Regions from separate parts of the Pseudomonas sp. rhizo66 genome, predicted to be linked through region 1. Evidence: riboswitches for the same ligand, from Rfam matches in the RefSeq annotation. Region 1 holds a riboswitch; the other holds the start of a gene.

The links. Region 1 has a riboswitch for cobalamin ahead of QZR14_RS00260 (CbtB domain-containing protein). Riboswitches for the same ligand answer to the same signal wherever they lie in the genome.
Region 2: it holds a riboswitch for cobalamin, as region 1 does, so the genes downstream of both, QZR14_RS24445 (ABC transporter substrate-binding protein) here and QZR14_RS00260 (CbtB domain-containing protein) in region 1, are expected to answer to the same signal.

What each region holds. Positions count from the first base shown of each region.
Region 1 covers NZ_JAUJWZ010000001.1:75,625-83,303, forward strand. Annotated here, with positions in the region: gene cobM (precorrin-4 C(11)-methyltransferase) at 95-841, opposite strand; gene QZR14_RS00250 (cobalamin biosynthesis protein) at 923-1,336, opposite strand; gene QZR14_RS00255 (CbtA family protein) at 1,333-2,031, opposite strand; gene QZR14_RS00260 (CbtB domain-containing protein) at 2,043-2,240, opposite strand; cobalamin riboswitch at 2,364-2,585, opposite strand; gene QZR14_RS00265 (hypothetical protein) at 2,620-2,946, opposite strand; gene QZR14_RS00270 (AzlC family ABC transporter permease) at 2,939-3,631, opposite strand; gene QZR14_RS00275 (sugar phosphate isomerase/epimerase family protein) at 3,621-4,538, opposite strand; gene QZR14_RS00280 (ATP-grasp domain-containing protein) at 4,535-6,955, opposite strand; gene QZR14_RS00285 (hypothetical protein) at 6,952-7,679, opposite strand, start outside.
Region 2 covers NZ_JAUJWZ010000024.1:20,815-28,493, reverse strand. Annotated here, with positions in the region: gene QZR14_RS24485 (ABC transporter substrate-binding protein) at 1-315, shown strand, start outside; gene QZR14_RS24480 (ABC transporter permease) at 312-1,259, shown strand; gene QZR14_RS24475 (ABC transporter permease) at 1,266-2,075, shown strand; gene QZR14_RS24470 (ABC transporter ATP-binding protein) at 2,092-3,246, shown strand; gene map (type I methionyl aminopeptidase) at 3,449-4,240, opposite strand; gene QZR14_RS24460 (ParD-like family protein) at 4,237-4,464, opposite strand; gene QZR14_RS24455 (hypothetical protein) at 4,630-4,839, opposite strand; gene QZR14_RS24450 (Ppx/GppA family phosphatase) at 4,848-5,783, shown strand; cobalamin riboswitch at 5,826-6,018, shown strand; gene QZR14_RS24445 (ABC transporter substrate-binding protein) at 6,163-7,176, shown strand; gene QZR14_RS24440 (FecCD family ABC transporter permease) at 7,185-7,679, shown strand, end outside.

The DNA.
Region 1 (7,679 bases):
TTACACTTCAATGCAGGAACTGCCGAAGGCTGCGATCTTTGATCGTTCCCACGCTCTGCGTGGGAATGCAGCCCGGGACGCTTTGCGTTCCAATTCAAGGCCTGTAGATGTGCGCATGCCCGGCGCGATACAACGATGACTCGCTGAAAACCTCACTGCCCAACACCCGGCCCACCAGAATCAACGCCGTACGCCGAAACCCTTTGGCCTCAACCTTTTCGGCAATATCCGCCAGCGTCCCCACCACCCAATCCTGATCTGGCCACGTCGCCCGGTGAATCACCGCAATCGGGCAATCCGCGCCGTAATGCGGCAGCAGTTCCACCAGAATCTTCGGCAAATGGTTAACGCCCAGATGAATCGCCATGGTCGCGCCATGCTGCGCCAGACTGCCCAGCTCTTCGCCTGCCGGCATCGCGGTTTTCTCGGCGTAGCGGGTCAGAATCACGCTTTGCGACACGTCCGGCAGGGTCAGTTCCGCGCCAAGCAACGCCGCACAGGCTGCGGTGGCAGTTACACCGGGAATGATCTCGAACGGAATATTCAGCTCGCGCAGGTAACGGATCTGCTCACCGATCGCGCCATACAGGCTCGGATCGCCGGAATGCACCCGCGCCACATCCTGGCCCTTGGCATGCGTGGTCTTGATCAGTTCGATGATCTGTTCCAGATGCAGTTCGGCGCTGTTTACCACCGTTTCCGCCTGATGGCCATCGAGCACCGCCGCCGGCACCAGCGAACCTGCGTAGATAATCACCGGGCAACTGCGGATCAGCCGCTGGCCTTTGACGGTGATCAGTTCCGGGTCGCCGGGGCCGGCGCCGATGAAGTAGACGGTCATCGTTGAATCCTGAGTAAAAGAGGGCACGACCGCGTTGCAGATGAACAACGCTCATGATCAATGGCGAGGATTATCGGGATTTTACGCCGCGCCGGCCAATGCCAGCGTGGCCTGAGCGTATTTCTGCCGGGAAATCAGCAGTTTTGCCGGGGCCTGAATCAGCTGTTCGGCGAGGGCCAGTGCCGCGCTTTCGGCGACGCCATAGCAACCGGTGCGTTCATAAGCGATTTGCGAATGGTGACTGAGCCGCTGTTGGTAACTGGCCAACTCGTCGCTGCTGAAGTACAGCAAGGGCAGGGCCAGTTGTGCAGCAAGTTCTTGCAGGCCCGGCTCGTCACGCTTCAAGTCGATGCTGGCCAGCGCCTTCACCGCCTCAAGCTCAATGCGATGCGCCTGTAACGCTTGATCGAGTAACGCGCGCAGGGTGCTGGCCGGGCAGCCACGCTGGCAGCCCAGGCCGACGACCAGGGTCGGCACTGCGCGGTCATCGGTCATGCGGGGTATTGGCCATCGCTTTTGCGGCGGAACAACCAGGCACTGATCAGGCCCAGGGCCAGCCAGAACGCGACGTTGGTCAACTGCGAAGCGATTTTGAACTGAGCTTCCAGTGCTTCGGGGGCGAGCATCGAATGCACTTCCGGTTGCGGCGCGCCAATCACGTGCGGCACGGCGAGGATTGCCACGCCCAGCAGTTTCATCAGCCAGTGACGGCTGAACACGATGAGGGCCAGGCCGGCAGCGGTTGAAGCAGCCGTTCCGATCCACCACGTTTGCCGCGAAGCCAGATCGGCCGCAGCGGTGCCGGGCAGTTCAGGCGGCAGGCCCAAGGTAGGAGCAAGCACGAACGTCGCGTAACCGGCCAGGCCCCAGAGCAGGCCCTGTGAAGTTTTGGTCGGTGCGCGCAAGGTGTACAGGCCCGCAAGCATCAGGGCGAAACCGACGGCCACCACCAGATTGCCACCCGTGGTCGAAACCACGCGCTGCCAGCCGTCTTCCGGCTCCCAGGCTTCGGCATCGTGGCTGTGCGCAGCCACGCCAGCGGCGTGTTCGTGAACCGCTATCGGCTCGGATTTCTCGAAAGTTTCGGCCTGCAGAATCAGCGGCGAAACCCAGAAGCTTTGCAGTAAGGTGAGGAGCAGGGCGGCCAGCAGACCGGTGAAACCTGCAGTTTGCGCGATACGCTTGATCATGTCGGCAGGCCTCAGTGGCACGGGAACGCGGCGCTGTGGCGGGTATCGTGGGCAGCGTTGTGCACCGCTTCGATGTGCGAGAAACCGGCGAAGTAAACCAGACTGGCGCCGAGGATCGACGCGAAGATCGCGGCGGTCAGGCGTTGGCTCAGGGTGGTGGTGCTGGCGATTTTGTCCGTGTTGCTGCCGGTGCTGCTGATGATCGACATGGCGCTTCCCTCTGGAGTGTCAGCGGGTGAATAGAGCGCATGAAAACCCCGGCGGGCTGGGCTCGCAGAGGTTCGAACAGCGCCCGCCCACCGCGGGTTTGTTATGTGCAGCGCCGCACAAATGCGGGCTGTGTGTTGCGGGCCGGTCTCCGGGCTCACGAGGGGTTGGCGTCAGGCCGACCTGCAAGCGTCACCTTCCCATGCCTTGCTGACACAGTGGTTTTGACGCTTCGCTCGCTTACCGTTGCGGGGGCAGCACCGGACTGACATGGGCTTGAGTAAAGCACATGATTCACCGGTTTCCCGTTTCACCCTGTGAAGGGCACCCGTAACAAGTTGTGTAGGAGAGCATGGGCGGGGGATTTGAGTCAATCGGCGCCTAGCGCATGATCAGCAGGACGTACACCCCCAGCGCCATCAGGAACGCATAATAGGATTTGATTCGCGTCAGGCTCAGCAGCCACGCCAACGCCACCGGCAGGATCCATGGCATGGCCGTCAGGTGCTGGCTGGCCAAAGGGTAGAGTGAGACCGCCAGCAGGCTGACGAGCATCGCCACCGATGTGTATTTTCCCAGACGATCGATGAAAGCGCGGGCAGTTGCCGAAAGCCGTTCGACATCGACGGCAAGCGGCAGCAAGCGGCATACGATCGAAACCAGCGCGCAAATCAGTACGTACAGCCAGAAAGTACCAGGTTCAATCATAGACATAGCTCGTCAGAACGGTGATGGCGAGCACCAGCAGCAAGCTGACCTCGCCCAGCCACAGCAAGCTCGCGGCGGTGGCCAGGCCGGCAATCCATTGCGCATGGAAGCTGTGACGGTCGCGGGCCATCTTGCCAAGCGAAGCGCTGATGAAAATCGCGATCACCACACTGACGTGATCCATCACTGCGTTGTCGGCCACGCTGGCGAAGCAATACCCGCCCACGGTGCCAAGCAGGGCGGCGGCGTACAGCAGAAAGCACACGGTGTTGGCATACGGGCGGCTGATCGGTTGCTGATCCTTGCGGATCGACATCAACGTGAAAGCCGCATTTGCCATCACCGCCAGGGCGGGGACGAACGCTTTGACCGGGCCCTGGAGGCTGGATTTCAGGCTCAGTGTGAAGACCAGAAAACGCAAGTTGATACTCAGCGCCGAGACCAGCACGCCAAAGGCGTTAAGCAGGTGCGCCGGGGTTTCCAGCAGCGTCAGTTGCAACGGCGAGGCCATTACCGTACCGCTGAAAACCACCATGGCCGGAAGATCCAGACCATGGCGGCGCCCGAGCATGCCGATCAGGGTGAAGGTCAGCAGCAGCGAGAAGACGAACGGTAGCGCATCGCGGATACCGGTCGCGATCTCGCTGCGCGACGCCGGTTTTGCCAGGTTCGACTCAACCAGCATGAGTGCTGTGCCGCGAGCCGGCCAGCAATTGCTCTACGCCGTTCTTGTAGGCCAGGGCTTTTTCCAGGTAGTACTCGGTGGAGAAGCGCGGAATGAACTCTTCCACCACGGCCACACCCCGATAGCCGTTGACCGCGAAGCGATTGAGCACATCGCTCAGGCGCAAGTTGCCTTCGCCAATCGGCAGATGTTGATGGTGGGTGTTGTTGAGGTCGGCAATGTGCAGATGCCGGGTAACCGGCGCCAGATCGGCAATGGCTTTGAACAGGCTTTCACCATACGGCAGCAGTGAGCACAAATGCGTCACGTCGATGGTCACGAAGCACCCGGTCTCCTTGTGAAAGCGCAGGTGTTCCTCGACGGTGAAGACCGGGAATTTCGGCCGCTGACCGCCCATGTTCTCCAGGCACAGGGCGATGCCATCGGTGTTGCAGCGCTTGGTCACCTCGTTGATCGCTACTATCAGGTTGTCCAGCAGTTCGCCGTTTTCCAGTTGATCTTTGTAGCCGGGATGAAAAGTGACGCTGGTGGCGCCGGCCTCGTGGGAAAACTCCACGGCGGCACTCAGGCAGTCCACCGCTTGGGCACGTTCGGTCAAATCCGGGGAGCACAGGTTGTACTGGCGACCCCACCATCCGGCGTGGACGGTCAGCGTGATGCCATTGTGTTCGGCGAAGCTGCGGATTTTCCCGGCAAGCTCGGACCGGTCTTCGGCGCTCAGCGACCAGAAGGTTTTTTCGGCGTCTTCGCCGATCTCGAACTCGACCGCTTGGAAATGTCTGGCCAGATCGGTGATCGAACCAAGGATGTCTGCAGGGTTGTCGTAGACATTGGTGGAAAAGGAGATCATCGGGAAGTGAGCGCTGATCGGGCCTTCGATGTGATATAGCGGGTCTTTACGGGTCATTGCGCTGGTCCTTGCGTAGTGAACTCTGGGTGGGTGATCGCGGCGTTGAAGTCCGCCGGGTCGTCGGCGTCGCTGCAGCCCAGCAGCGTGTAGCCGTGGCGGTCTGCGGAACGGCTGATGCTCTGGCCGAACTTGTCGGGGTTGAGGTTCACGCGTAATGCAAACGGGTGTTGCAGCAGGCGTGCCTGGAGCTGTTGCGGATCGGCGGTCGGGGCCGCCTCGATGTAGCGGATCGCCATTTTGGTGTAGGTTTTCTCGGGCGTCGGCAGTGACGTGCCGGTCATCGCGGCGATGGTGCTCGCTGCCAAATGCACCCCGGTGGTTTTCCAGACCATTTCCCAGATCTGGTCACCGCCGAAGCGGGTCTGGGTTTCGATGAATTGCAGGCGTGAACCGTCCAGCTTGATTTCCGTGTGGGCCGGGCCCCAGCGGTTGCCCATTCGCCCGAGCAGCCACAGCACCGCTTCTTCGATCTGCGCGGCGGTTTTCTCGTCGAGCCCGGCAGGAAAGTCATGCCCGGTTTCGACATAACCGGGGGCACCGCTGGTGTATTTGCGCGTGATGCCGAGAATCCGGTGCTGGCCATCCAGGCTGAGGGATTCAACGCTGTATTCGTCGCCGCTGGCGAAGGCCTCGATCAGATTGTTTCCCTCCAGCGAGATGTGGTCGACATCCTCGGGCCTGTCTATGGCATAGACACCCTGGCTGCCCGAACCGTTGACGGGTTTGACGATGGCCGGGCCATGGCGCAGCACGAAAGCGCGAGCCTCGGCACCATGGTTGATAGCGGCAGTGGGCAACTCGTAGCGACTGCCTTTGAGCAATTGGCGAAACAGCAGCTTGTCGCGACTGACTTCCACACTGCGCAGGTTGTTGTGGACGATGCCCAGACGTTCGCCCAAGTGTGACGCGGGCAGCAGGCCCAGTTCCGAAAACGAAACCACGGCATCGAATGGCGATTGCCGGTGCAGCCGTTCTACCGTCGTGCTGTAGGCCGGCAGATCGGCAATGTCAGGCGTCAGCAGTAGCGTTGCGCGCTCGCGCTGATAGTCAGATAACTCGCCGGGTTGCTGGACGAGAGTAAATCGAAACTGCCGCGCAGTATCCCAATCCAGTCCCGAATCACGCCCGCCGATGAGCAGAATGTGTTTGGTGTTCGCCGCCGTGGGCTGTTCGCCATAGACATCAATGTCGCTGACGGCGAGCAAGGATTGTCGCAGGCGGGCGGTGTCGGGTTGCCTGAACTCGATGTACAGGTAGTTCTGAAAACCGTTGCTGACCGGTCCGATGGCTTCGCCCGGAGTGACGTAGGCATACCAACGCTGGAAACCTGGCAAGCGGCAGATCCGGTCGGCGCCGTGCAGTCCGTCATAGAGCCGGTCTGTGCGGGCGAAAGGGGTGGCGATGCCGAACGCATCCGGCGCTTCGCTGGCGCTGGGCAGGGGCTCGGCGGACAGAGCACGGTGGTAGCAGATATCCAGCGCCAGCCCCCAGGCTTGGCGAATCACATGAATCCGGCTGCCGCCGGGGCGTGCGCCGACTTCGAGGACTCTTGGCCCGCGGGGGGTGAGAATGAACTCGACATGGGCAAACGTGCCTTTGAGCGCTAACGCTTTCACGGCGTCATGGGCCAGGCGATGGCAACGCTCCTTCAGCGCTGCGTCGGGCTCCAGCAGCGACGGCGTGTAGCGGGCGAAATGGTGAAAGTCACCGCGATCGATATCGACGCCGGCAATCACATCGACGATCGGAAAACTGCTGATCGTGCCATCGGCGGCAATCGTGCAATCGATGGAATGGTTGGAGCCCTGGAGAAATTCCTCCAGCAGCAGTTGATCGGTTTCGCGGCTTTTGCCCGCCACATAGCGCTGCAGCGCCGGCCATTCATGACGGGCGTAGTCGAGCAGATCCTGCTGATCGTCGATGCAGCGTACGAACAGGCTGCTGTAAAGGTTCGCTGGCTTCAGGATGAACGGGTAGGGCAGCTCGCCCGGGCGCGCCAGCAGGTCATCGATACGCACCTGGCGAGAGACCACGTGCAGATCCAGGTTGCGCGACTGTTGGAAGCATTGGCGTTGTAGCACCTTGTCCAGCGTGTTTTCCACGTTACGGTGCAGGTGGGCCAGCGCCGGCAGCGCCGCACACAGCCGCCCCGTGATCGCGACATAACCTTCACGGAAATTCAGGACACTGGTGAAGCCGTGCTCGTCCAGCAACTGTTGCGTCAGCTGGATCAGATCCGGGGTCAGCCCTCTGGAAAAGTCGTACAGCGCCACCGGCGAGATCTGTTTCGCATCGGCGATCTTGCTGGTTTTGCGACTATCGGCAATCAGCAAAGGGGTGATGCCCTCGGCAATCAGGCCCTCGTATTCTCCGTCGCGAATATTGCCGATGATCAGGCAGGCCGCTGCACTCATTCGCCAACCTCCTGATCGAAGCTGTAGTGGACCCGGTTCAGGCGCTGGCAAATGTGAGCCAGACGAATCCGGTCCACGCCGTTGGCGCCACCGCTCAAGACATTGCGAATGATGTGCGCCAAGGCATCCAGGTCTTCGCTGCTGATGCCCAGACGAGTGATTTCCTGCAGGCCGAAGCGCAGGCAGTCGCGGCCATTGATCTGTTTATTGTTGATCCGGATCCCCAGTTCATTGAGCTGCTGCGCCGCTTGCCGGGCCCGTTCGCCTTCGAGCAACAGCAGGTGCGTGTCGGAGGGGTGCAGCGTCCAGCCCGGCAGGTCGGCGAGTGCGTCGTGCAACTGGCGAGTATTGGCGCACATACGTTGGGCGTAGGCCTGGCCGTAGCGCTGGGTTTCCAGCAGGCTGACGAACAGTTGCAGCAGACCGGGCAGATTGGGCGAGGACACCAGCGCACCGCTGAGCGTTTGCTCGATCCGCTGGGCCAGATCGGCACGCCGGCAGACGATCAGTGCCCGGTGCGGACCTGCCAGGGATTTGTGGGTGTTGCCTTGAAGAATGTCCGCCCCCTCGTCAAGCGGGTTGGGAAAGGCCTTCCCGGCGATGAGGCCCAGAGTGTGCGACGCATCGTAGATGATCAGTGTCCGCTCAAAGCCCCGGCGGTTCAGCAGCGCGCGCAGTGGTTTAAGGGCGATTGCCCGTGTGGTCAGACCGTGGTCGAGCAGTA
Region 2 (7,679 bases), on a different contig from region 1:
GGCGCACCGGTCGGTGTGAGCTGGAAACAAAACCTGGTCATGGCCGACATTCTGGTGATTCCAAAAGGCTCGAAAAACAAGGACGCGGCGATGAAGTTTCTGGCCGCCGCCAGCAGCGCCAAGGGCCAGGCCGACTTCTCCAACCTGACCGCCTACGCCCCGGTCAACCTCGACAGTGTGGAGCGTCTGGATTCGACGCTGGCCCCCAACCTGCCGACTGCCTACGCTAAGGATCAGATCACTCTTGATTTCGCGTACTGGGCCAAAAACGGCCAGGCCATCGCGACACGGTGGAACGAATGGCTGGTCAAATGAAAATGGCGGCCACCGCGTCCCGTCCCTCCACTGCCACCGGGAGCGCGACCAGCGCTGCCGGTAAGGCCCACGGAAAACAGGCGGTTGCGATGCAGCAAGCCCCGTCCCTCAGACAACGCTGGCGCGGCGCCGGCAACCTCGCACCGGCGCTGCTGTTCATCGGCCTGTTCTTTCTCGCGCCGTTGATTGGCCTGCTGTTGCGCGGCGTACTCGAACCAACTCCGGGCCTCGGCAACTACGAACAACTGTTCGCCAACTCGGCCTATGCGCGGGTGCTGCTCAACACCTTCTCGGTGGCCGGGCTGGTGACGCTGTTCAGCCTGCTGCTGGGCTTTCCGCTGGCGTGGGCGATCACGCTGGTGCCGCGCGGCTGGGGGCGCTGGATCCTCAACATCGTGCTGCTGTCGATGTGGACCAGCCTGCTCGCCCGCACCTATTCGTGGCTGGTGCTGCTGCAAGCCTCCGGGGTGATCAACAAGGCCCTGATGGCGCTGGGCATCATCGATCAGCCGCTGGAAATGGTGCATAACCTCACCGGTGTGGTGATCGGCATGAGCTACATCATGATCCCGTTCATCGTGCTGCCGTTGCAGGCGACCATGCAGGCCATCGATCCGATGATTCTGCAGGCCGGCTCGATTTGCGGCGCCAGCCCGTGGACCAACTTCTTCCGGGTGTTCCTGCCGCTGTGCCGGCCGGGTCTGGCCTCCGGTGGCTTGATGGTGTTCGTCATGTCGCTCGGTTACTACGTGACCCCGGCGCTGCTCGGCGGCGCGCAGAACATGATGCTGCCGGAGTTCATCATTCAGCAGGTGCAATCGTTCCTCAACTGGGGCCTGGCCAGTGCCGGCGCCGCGTTGCTGATCGCGATCACTTTGGTGCTGTTCTACTTCTACCTGAAGCTTCAGCCGGAATCCCCGGTTGGCGCCAGCAACGCGAGGTAAGCCGACATGCTCCTGACCCCCAATGCGATGAGCCGGCGCATGCGCTTCGGCCTCTACGCCACCACCGGGCTGATCGGTCTGTTCCTGCTGTTGCCGATCGTCTTCATCGTCCTGCTGTCGTTCGGCTCCTCGCAGTGGCTGGTGTTCCCGCCACCGGGCTGGACGCTGAAATGGTACGGCCAGTTCTTCTCCAACCCGGACTGGATGAACGCCGCAGCCGCTAGCCTCAAGGTTGCCGTGCTGACCACGATCTGCGCCGTGGCCCTCGGTTTGCCGACGGCGTTTGCGCTGGTTCGCGGGCGCTTTCCCGGTCGGGAAATGCTCTACGGCCTGTTCACCCTGCCGATGATCGTGCCGCTGGTGATCATTGCCGTGGCGGTGTATGCGCTGTTTCTCAAGCTCGGTTACACCGGGACCATGTTCGCCTTCGTCGTCAGCCATGTGATCGTCGCGCTGCCGTTCACGATTATCTCGATCATCAACTCGCTGAAGCTGTTCGATCAGTCGATTGAAGACGCGGCGGTGATTTGCGGTGCTTCACGCCTGCAAGCGGTGTTCAAAGTGACGTTCCCGGCGATCCGTCCGGGCATGGTCGCCGGCGCCCTCTTCGCCTTCCTCGTGTCGTGGGACGAAGTGGTGCTCAGCGTGATGATGGCAAGTCCCACACTGCAAACCCTTCCCGTGAAAATGTGGACCACCCTGCGCCAAGACCTGACGCCAGTGATCGCCGTCGCTTCGACGCTGCTGATCGGCTTGTCGGTTTTGGTCATGGTCATCGCCGCCGCATTGCGCCGGCGCAACGAAATCAGCGCCTGAGCGCCAGGAGTACGACATGAGTGCCGTGATCAAAGACGCTTCCCAGCAGAACGACAAACCCCTGGTCAGCCTGCGCAACCTGAACAAGCACTACGGCGACTTTGCCGCCGTCGACAACATCTCGCTGGACATCAAGGACGGCGAGTTCCTGACCTTCCTCGGCTCCAGCGGCTCGGGCAAGAGTACGACCCTGTCGATGCTCGCCGGGTTTGAAACACCGAGCAGCGGCGAGATCCTCGTCAACGGTCAGTCGCTAGTGAATGTGCCACCGCACAAGCGCGACATCGGCATGGTGTTCCAGCGCTACTCGCTGTTCCCGCATCTGTCGGTGCGCGACAACATCGCGTTTCCGTTGGCGATTCGCAAACTGGCTACGGCTGAACGTGACAAGCGCGTCGATGCGATGCTGAAACTGGTGCAGCTTGAGCAGTTCGCTCATCGCCGTCCTTCGCAACTGTCTGGCGGCCAGCAACAACGCGTCGCCATCGCCCGGGCGCTGGTCTACGAGCCGCGCATCCTGTTGATGGACGAACCGCTCGGTGCGCTGGATAAAAAGCTGCGGGAAGATTTGCAGGATGAACTGCGCCAGCTGCATCGCCGTTTGGGTATCACCATCGTTTACGTGACCCACGATCAGGAAGAAGCCATGCGTTTGTCGCAACGCATCGCGATTTTCAGTCACGGCAAGATTGTTGGTCTGGGCAGTGGTTATGACCTGTATCAGAATCCGCCGAATGCCTTTGTCGCGTCGTTTCTGGGCAACTCGAACTTCCTCAAGCTCAAGGCACAAAGCAATGCGGCGGCGAGTTTTGAAGGGCAATCGTTGTCGATTCGGCTGACGGCCGGGTTGCATACCGATCAGGATGTGTTGCTGATGGTGCGGCCGGAAAAGGCCTTGGCGTTGAGCGTGGAGCAAGCTAGCAGCGAACCGCTGGCGGCCGGTTGGAACGAGGTTTCGGCGAAGGTGGTGGAAGTGCTGTTTCTCGGTGAGAGCCAGACTTGCAGTGTGGTTACTTCGGGCGGCACGTCGATGACGGTGAAGGCGTTGTCGGCCGCTGGCATGCCGCTCAAGGCCGGGGATCCAGTGCAGGTGCGCTGGGCTACGGCTGATGCGTGCGTGTATACCGAATGGACTGAAAGCGACCTCAACAAAGCGGCGGGCGCTCACTGATAGCGTGTTGCCTGTGAGATTTACCCCCTCACCCCAGCCCTCTCCCCAAAGGGGGGCGAGGGGGAAAGGGAGCAGATCGGGGGCTTTTCAGGACCTGAGATCGACTCAGGACTTTCAAGTCGATGTATAACGCCAAAGCAACTCGGTCAGTCCCCTCTCCCTCTGGGAGAGGGCTAGGGTGAGGGAACCAGTCGACGCGGTATCAGACAATAGCGCGGTAACCTTCGATCTCATCCGGCCACGCCGTGAGGATTTCGAAGCCGGTTTCGGTCACCGCCACCATATGCTCCCACTGCGCCGACAATGAGCCGTCCTTGGTCAGCACCGTCCAGCCATCCGCCATGTTCTTCACGTGACGCTTGCCGGCGTTGAGCATCGGTTCAACGGTAAAAATCATCCCGGCCTTCAACTTCATGCCCTGATCGGGAAAGCCGTAATGCAGAATCTGCGGCTCATCGTGATAAACCTTGCCGATCCCGTGCCCGCAGTACTCACGCACCACGCTGAAGCCTTCTTTCTCCGCCAGGCTCTGGATCGCATGGCCGATATCGCCCAACGTGGCGCCCGGCTTCACCACACGAATCCCCGCGCACATGGCGTCGTAAGTGGTCTTGATCAGATGCTGCGCCTCAGGTGTGGCCTCGCCGACCACGTACATGCGACTGGTGTCACCAAACCAGCCGTCCTTGATCACCGCGATGTCAAGGTTGACGATGTCGCCATCCTTCAACGGTGTTCCCGACGGAATCCCGTGGCAGACCACATCGTTGACCGAGGCGCAGACGGTTTTCGGAAAGCCGTGGTAACCGACGTTGGCCGGCACGGCTTTCTGTACGTTAACGATGTAGTCGTTGCACAGTTGATCGAGCTGATCGGTGGTGACGCCCGCCTTCACATGCGGCACCAGCATGGCCAGCACTTCAGCGGCGAGTTTGCCGGCAGCGCGCGATTGCGCGATCTCGGCCGGGGTGTTGATCTTGATCTGGTTTCTCATGCGCTGACGGCTTCCTGAGTCAGTTGTTGCAGATCCAGCCCGCCGTTCTGTTCGGCGCGGATCAGCAAGCGGCAAATGGCGCTGTGGTCGAGGTTGGGGTGCAGTTCGGCGAGCATGCCGATGCGCATCCAGTGCTCGGCCTGCGCGTTGATCGAGCGGCTGAGGGCGTTGCTGGAGATACGCAGGTTCTCGTGCATGTCCTCTGAAATCTTTACGATGCCCATATATGGATCCGATACGATGTGTATATGGATCGTATATTAGCCAACCTCTATTGAAAATTGCAAATACGCCCCCTGTAGGAGCTGCCGAAGGCTGCGATCTTTTGATCTTGCTGATGATCGTTCCCACGCTCCGCGTGGGAACGATCAGGCGGGGCAGGCCCTCGCTCAAATTTCAGGCAAAAAAAAGCTGCCAAATCTGGCAGCAAAAACTTTAAGAACACGCGATGTATTGGCCTCAGCATAGACGCCGGATAATGACAGTGTCATGACAGCCGCAAATTCATTCAACCGACCCTGCCCCGTCATCAGGATGTCATCAAGATCACGGCAGAATCCTCGCAAACCGTCTTGAGCCTTCGGGCGGATGCTCTGCAAGGATTCCCATGAAAGACGACGCCTCGCTGTTTGCCGCCATCGACCTGGGTTCGAATGCCTTTCGCCTGATGATCGGCCAGTCAGTACGCAGCCGAAAAGGCTTCATGATTCAGGAAGTGAAAACCCTGCGCGAGCCGGTGCGCCTTGCCGAAGGCTTTGACGGCGGCGCACTGGATGCGTTGGCCCTGGATCGCGGCTGGCAGGCGTTGGCGCGGTTCGGCAAGAAGCTGCGCGGCTTCGAGGCTGGCCGAGTGCGTGCGGTGGCGACCAGTGCAGTGCGCGAGGCGGACAACGCGCAACTGTTTCTCGCCAGTGCCGAGCGGCATCTGGGGTTTCCCATTGATGTCATTTGCGGCCATGAAGAGGCGCGACTGGTCTACGCCGGCGTGACCCATGCCTTGCCCTGCGCCGAGGACCTGCGCCTGGTGGTCGACATCGGCGGAGGTTCGACCGAACTGATCCTCGGCCAGGGTTCACAACCGTTGCTCACTGAAAGCATCGCCATCGGCAGCGGCACCCTGAGCACGCGGTTCTTTCGCGGCGGCGATGTGTCTGCCGGCGCGCTACAGGCGGCCGAACGCTTCGCCATCCTGCAGTTTGAAAAAGTTGCCCGACGCTACCGTGCGCAAGGCTGGCAGCAGACCATTGGCTCTTCCGGCACCGCGCGCATGCTTGCCAAAGTGCTCAAAGCCAATTGCCTAAACGACTTCGGTCAGGACGGCATCACCTACGGCGGACTGCTGCGCCTGTCGCTGCTGCTGTTGAAGGTGAACAACGTACAACAGCTCAAGCTCGCCGGCCTGCAACCGCACCGCCAGAGCATTTTGCCCGGCGGTCTGGTGTTGATGCTGGCGGCGTTCAAAGTGTTCGGCATCGCGCAAATGCTGCCGTCGGAACCGGGCCTGCGTCTGGGCGTGTTGCACGGTTTGATGAGCCAGCACTGATCCTCGCCGCGACAGATTCGTCTCCCCTTCAGCGGCTTGATCGACTACCATGCCGCCGCTGGTTCCCGAACGGGACTAATAGGGAATCCGAGATGCTTGCACAGCATTGATCGGAACTGCCCCCGCAACTGTAGGTGCCGAGCCTGCTCCACGACTGCCACTGGGTGAACCCGGGAAGGCCGGAGCCAGGTGATGACGCATCAGTCAGGAGACCTGCCGGCACAGTGACTACTAACCGGCGGGGTGTCCGGGAAGGACATCGTGCCGTGCGCGTCTTCGATTGCTGCCCGGCCTTGCGCGGTTGCCCTGACCGCGTTCGATGGTGTGTTTCCAGACCGTACTCTCCCGCTCCCCGTACGGTTCCCTCGGAGACTGCCCCATGCTGCTGCCCCGCATTGCCACCCTCATCACCGGCCTGAGCCTTTGCGCCCTGGCGCAGGCGGCACCGACTGTCTATCCGCTGACGATCGAGAATTGCGGCAGCACCCTGACCTTCCCGCAGGCCCCGACGCGCACCGTGACCATCGGCCAGGCCGGCACGGAAATGCTCTACGCCATGGGTCTGGGCGACAAAGTCGTCGGCACTTCGCTGTGGTTCAACAACGTGCTGGACAAGTACAAGGCGCAGAACGACCGGATCGAGCGCCTGGCCGACAACGAGCCGAGTTTCGAATCGGTGATCGGCAAGCGCCCGCAACTGGTCGCCGTGGAGCTGGAATGGATGGTCGGCCCGCAAGGTGCGGTGGGCACTCGCGAGCAGTTTCATGAGCTGAAGATTCCAACGTATCTGCTGCCCTCCGATTGCGAAGCCAAGGACAACCTGGTCGGCGCCGATGGTACGCGGCTGGCTCCGTTTCGCATCGACACGATTTACAAGAGCGTGAGCCAACTGGCGCAAATCTTCGACGTTCAGGAGCGTGGCCAGCAGCTCAATGATCAACTCAAGGCCAGCCTCGCCAAATCGATCGCCACCGCCCAAGGCAAACAGCTCAAGGATGCCAGCGCGCTGGTTTGGTTCTCCAGTGCACAAATGGACATCGAGCCCTTCGTGGCCGGACACAAAGGCGTTCCCGACTTCATGCTCAGCACCCTCGGCGTGCGCAATGTGGTGGCGTCCGATGAAGAGTGGCCAACGGTCGGTTGGGAAACCATCGCCAAGGCCAATCCGACCTTCCTGGTCATCGCGCGCATGGATCGTCGACGCTTCCCCGCCGACGACTATGAAAAGAAACTCGCCTTCCTGCGCAGCGACCCTGTCACGCGCAACATGGACGCGGTGAAACACAACCGCATCATCATTCTCGACGCCATGGCCCTGCAGGCGAGCCTGCGCATGTTCGATGGCATCGAGCAATTGGCCACGGCCATCAACGGCTATGACCTGTCGCAATGAGTGCCAGCCTGATCCGCACGCTCCTGGCCCTGGCGACCCTGTTGATTGCAGTGATCGCCGGCGTGGCCATTGGTGAAACCTCGATTGAACCGGGCGTGGTGTGCCAAGTACTGGCCAACAAATTATGGGGCGCCGGGCACGTGCTCGACCCCATCGATGAAGGCATCGTCTGGAACTACCGCCTGACCCGCGCATTGGTCGCGGCGGCATGCGGTGCCGGGTTAGCCACCTGCGGAGTGATTTTGCAGTCGCTGCTGCGCAACCCGTTGGCCGATCCGTATCTGCTGGGCATTTCTGCCGGCGCCTCGACCGGGGCGGTAATGGTGGCGCTGCTTGGCGTCGGTGCCGGGTTGATCTCGCTGTCGGTCGGTGCCTTTGCCGGCGCGGTCACGGCGTTCGTGCTGGTGATTGTGCTGGCGCGGGTCAGCGGCTCGGCCAGCGGCACCGGGCAGATCATTCTTGCGGGGATCGCCGGCTCGCAGCTGTTCAACGCGCTAACGGCG